2 regions of the Embleya sp. NPDC050154 genome follow, and region 2 is predicted to be linked to the other one. Evidence: predicted binding sites of a transcription regulator. Region 2 holds the regulator's gene; the other holds the start of a gene.
What was found. Region 2 encodes HspR, which represses chaperone genes until heat shock. Its sites were predicted from a motif close to TTGAGNNNNNNNNNCTCAA; they were not measured.
Positions count from the first base shown of each region.

Region 1: the regulator HspR is predicted to act here: its motif matches at 1,330-1,348, upstream of lon (endopeptidase La).

Region 1 covers NZ_JBITJP010000002.1:277,406-279,864, forward strand. The annotation lists gene lon (endopeptidase La) at 1-1,296, opposite strand, end outside; gene ACIBSV_RS04855 (MFS transporter) at 1,635-2,459, shown strand, end outside.
Region 2 covers NZ_JBITJP010000008.1:376,830-379,288, reverse strand. The annotation lists gene ACIBSV_RS19960 (TIGR03767 family metallophosphoesterase) at 1-1,044, opposite strand, end outside; gene ACIBSV_RS19955 (heat shock protein transcriptional repressor HspR) at 1,222-1,686, opposite strand; gene dnaJ (molecular chaperone DnaJ) at 1,688-2,459, opposite strand, start outside.

The DNA of each region.
Region 1 (2,459 bases), on a different contig from region 2:
GACGACGGGGTTCATGCTGCCCGCCTCCTTGATCGCCCGGACGATGCGACCGGGCAGGGCGCCGACGTAGGTGCGCCGGTGGCCGCGGATCTCGGCCTCGTCGCGCACGCCGCCGAGCGCGACCCGGACGAACGAGCGACCCATCGCGCGGGCCACCGACTCGCCCAGCGAGGTCTTGCCGACACCGGGCGGGCCGACCAGGGCCAGTACCGCGCCGGACCGCCGGCCGCCGACCACGCCCAGCCCGCGCTCCTCGCGGCGCTTGCGCACCGCGAGGTATTCGACGATGCGCTCCTTGACGTCCACCAGGCCGGAGTGGTCCGCGTCCAGGATCGCGCGCGCCTCGGCGATGTCGTACGCGTCCTCGCTGCGCTCGTTCCACGGCATTTCCAGCACGGTGTCCAGCCAGGTGCGGATCCAGCCGCCCTCGGGCGACGCGTCGGAGGCGTGCTCCAGCTTGTCGACCTCCTTGAGCGCGGCGGCCAGCACCTTCTCCGGCAGGTTCGCCGCCTCGACCCGGGCGCGGTAGTCCTCCTCCTCGCTGTCCGGGGTGCCGTTGAGCTCGTTGAGCTCCTTGCGCACCGCGGCGAGCTGCTGCTTGAGCAGGAATTCGCGCTGCTGCTTGTCCATGCCCTCCTGGACGTCCTTGCGGATCGTCTCGGCCACGTCCAGCTCGGCGAGGTGGTCCCGGGTCCAGCCGACGACCTTGGTCAGCCGCTCCTGGACGTCGACGGTCTGCAGGACCTCGATCTTTTGCTGAAGCGTCAGGTACGGGGCGTAGCCGGAGTTGTCCGCCAGGTCGCTCGGGTCCTCCAGCGCCTGTACGTGGTCGACCACCTGCCACGCGCCGCGCTTGCCCAGCACGGTGGTGACCAGGGCCTTGTACTCGCGGGCCAGCTCGTGGGTGTGCTCGTCCGCCTCGACGTCAGTCACCCGGGTCGCCTCGACCCACAGCGCCGCGCCGGGGCCGGTGGTTCCGGTGCCGATCCGCACCCGGCTCTCGCCGCGCACCACCACGACCGACTCACCCCCGGGCAGCCGACCGACCTGCTCGATCACCCCGAGCGTGCCCACCGCCGGGTATTGCCCGTCGTCGCGCGGAACAAGCAGCACCCGCGCCTTGCTCTCACTACGGATGCCGGGTCCGGCGGACCGCCCCGCGGCGGCCCGCGCGGCATCCACGGCGGCACGGGTCTCCGCGTCGTCGAGTTCGAGCGGGACCACCATGCCGGGGAGGACGACCACGTCGTCCAGCGGAAGAACCGGCAGGGTCAGTGTCCCGATGGTCTCGCTCATGTCATGCCCCTCAGGTAGCCACAGTCGAAAAAGTTGCGCTGCACTGACTCAAGAAACAAGAGCCCCTCTTTGTTCCCCCACCCTTCCGATCCCTGTTCGCCCACAGCGAAGCGCTTCGGCCGGCAGGCGGGGGCGGGGGTCGGACGTCGGGGGCGGCAGGTCGGGGGCGGGGAGATCGGGGGCAGGACGTCGGCAGGTCGGGGGGCGACGGGCTCGTGATGTCGAGGACGGGGTGACGTTGAGGGCGGGATACCGCCAGACCCGGGGCGGCGGGGGCGGTTGTACTGGGACTCCCCGTTGTCGGGGATCCCCTCCCCCGCCCTGCCGAAAGGGACGTCATGTCCGTCATTGCCGGAGCCGACTCGCACACCGCCGACGCACCCGGACCGGACGCGGGGCAGCCGCGCCGGTACTGGCCGGGCGTGGTGTGTCTGTCGGTCGGGATCTTCGCGATCGTGACGAGCGAGATTCTCCCGATCGGGTTGTTGACGCCGATCGGGGACGACTTCGGCGTCTCGGACGGCACTGCCGGGTGGTTGATGGTCGTACCGGGCCTGTTGGCGGCGGTCTGCGCGCCGGTGGTGACGGTGTGCACCGGGCGGCTGGATCGGCGCACGATGTTGGTCGCGCTGATCGTGTTGTTGGCGGCGGCGAACTTCCTCGCGGCCGTCGCGCCCGCGTTCTGGGTGGTGTTGGTGGCGCGGGCGCTGGTGGGGGTCACCATCGGCGGGTTCTGGTCGATCGGGGCCGGACTGGCGCCTCGGTTGGTGCGTGCGCAGCGGGTGGGTACGGCAACCGCCGTGATCTTCGCGGCCGTTCCGGCCGGCTCCGTGCTGGGTCTGCCCGCCGGTACACAGCTCGGCGAACACATCGGCTGGCGCGCCTCGTTCGTGGTCATGGGCGTGCTCGCGCTGGGCGTGGCGATCGCGCTCGCCGTGCTGTTGCCGCCGCTGCCCGCGCTCGAGGTCACCCGGGCCCGGGTGTTGCGCGATCTGCTGCGCGGCACCGGCATCCGGATCGGCCTCGCCGCGACCTGCCTGATCGTGATCGCGCACTTCGGCGCCTACACGTACGTGACGCCGTTCCTGGAGCAGGTCACCCGGGTGGACCGGGGGCTGATCGGCGTCTACCTGTTGACCTTCGGCGTGGCCGGCATCGTCGGC
Region 2 (2,459 bases):
CCGCCGGTCCGGGTCGGCGGTGACCTTGCGCTTGGGGCCCGACATCAGCGCGGCAAGCGCGTCCGGCTTGCCGCTCTGCAGTCCGACCGCGAGCGCGACGACGGTCTCCTTCGCGGATATGTCCAGCACCTTCTCGTCGCCGACCGCGACCTTGCCCAGCAATTCGTTGACCGGCAGGTTGCCCTGGACCAGCCCGTCGTGGTTGCCGTACGCGGTGTACCACGGGGTCTTCAGGCCGGTCGCCTCGAACGGACGCCGGCACGCGTCGAGCAGACCCGGCACGGTGGGGAAACCGAACTCGCGCCTGGGCAGGTCGTCCTTCTGTCCGGCCGGCGTGCCGTCCGGGTGCCAGTAGCGGTCGTTGTACGCGACCGCGTCCATCGGGCCCTCGTACTTGTTCCGGTCGCCCGAGTCGGGGGTGACCTTCTTGCCGCCGTCGAGCACGTCGATGTACCAACGCAGCTCGTTGAACTGGATGTTGTCGGTGTTGTCGCCCGTGCAGATGGTGAACGCCAGGGGTTGGCCCAGCGCCGGGCCCTTGCCGATCCGGTTGAGGGACTGCACCATCGCCTCGGCGATCTGCGCCGTCAGCACCTCCTGCGGGCGGTACGACGACTGGAACGGCAGCAGCTTGGCGAACGGCTGGTCCTTGTCGCTGTGCCGGTCCAGGAAGTCCACCCGCGCGGTCGACTGGGAGTCCTGGATGTGGATGTCCGTCAGTTGGGTGAAGGCCACCAGGGGTCGGCTCTTCGTCTTGTCGCCGGGACCGGCGCCGGGGGCCAACTCGTTGCGCAGCAGGTGCGGTTCGCCGGGGCCGGCGACCACCTTGCGGTAACCGCCCGGGCCGGGCGGGCCGAGCAGCAGGGTGCGCTCCAGGGTGGTGCCGGCCGCGCCTGCGGCGCCGCCCGAGGTCGGGGCGCCGGGCTTGGGCGCGTCGCTCGACTTGTTGACCGGCGACTCCTCGGCGTCGGTGCACGCCGCCGCTCCCAGCAGTGCCGCGCCCGCGGCCGAGTACTTCAGGACGTCCCGACGATTCGGCTTCATGCGGCGACCCTACTGACGCGTATTGAGCGGCATCAAGGATGTGCCGAGGCCACCCGAACGCCCGCCCCGCACGAAACGGCGGGCCGACCCCCGCGAACGAGGCCGCGGCCCACACGGACGAAGGGGCGCGGCCGAAGCCCCGCCCCTCCCGGATCTCGTGCGGCCCGTGCGCCGGCGTCAGTCGGTGCGCCCGCGCCTGGGCTTCCACACCACGAGCGCGGTGCCCGCCTGCGGCCGGACCGGGACCAGATCGCGTCGGTAGGACGCGTGTACGGCCGCCTCGCGCCGGGCGCTCGCGTCCGTCGCCTCGTGCAGCGCGTGCTCCAACTCGGCCACCCGCACGCTCAGCGCGAGCACCTGGTTCTCCAGCTCCAGGATCCGCTTGATCCCGGCGAGGTTGATGCCGGCCTCCTGGGAGAGCCGCTGCACCTCGCGCAACTGGACGATGTCGCGGGCGGAGTAGCGCCGCCCGCGACCGGCCGTGCGGTCCGGCGAGACCAGGCCGAGTCGGTCGTACTGGCGCAGCGTCTGTGGATGCAGGCCGGACAGTTGCGCGGCCACCGAGATCACGTAGACCGGAGAGGTCTCGTCGATCTCGTAGCCACGCCGCCCGCCGTCGCCGCCCAAGCCGCCCGGTCGCATGTCATGCCCCCTTCGCCGCGTCCAACAGATCGGCTCGGGGATCGTGCGCGACGGTCGCCTCGCGGAACGCCTCCAGCGCCTCGCGCGCCTTGTCGTTCAGCTGCTGTGGGACCGTCACCTCGACGGTGACCAGGAGGTCGCCCCGAGTGCCGTCCTTGCGTGCCGCACCGCGCCCGCGGACGCGCAGCGTGCGGCCGTTGCCCGTGCCCGCGGGGAGCTTGAGCGTGACCGGGATGCCGCCCAGGGTGGGCACGGTGACCTCCGCCCCCAGCACCGCCTCCGGAAAGGTGACCGGCACGGTGACGGTGAGGTTGTCGCCCTTGCGGCCGAATACGGAGTGCGTCTTGACGTGCACCACGACGTACAGGTCGCCGGAGGGGCCGCCGCGCTCGCCGGGAGCGCCCTTGCCCTTGAGCCGGATCCGCTGTCCGTCCTGAACCCCGGCCGGGATCCGGACCTGCATCGTGCGCGAACTCTTGGCCCGACCGCTGCCGTTGCACACGATGCACGGGTCGTCCACCAGCAGCCCGCGGCCCTTGCAGTCGCGGCACGGCTCGGAGAAGCCGAAGCCGCCCTGCGGACGGCTGACGTTGCCCGAACCCGCGCAGGTGGGACACATCCGCGGGGTGGTGCCCGCGGCCGCGCCCGTGCCGTTGCAGTGCCGACACGGCTCGGAGCTGGTCAGCCGGATCGGGACGGTCGCGCCGTCCACCGCGTCCGCGAAGCCGAGGGTGACCTCGGACTCCACGTCCGAGCCGCGTCGGGGCTGCTGC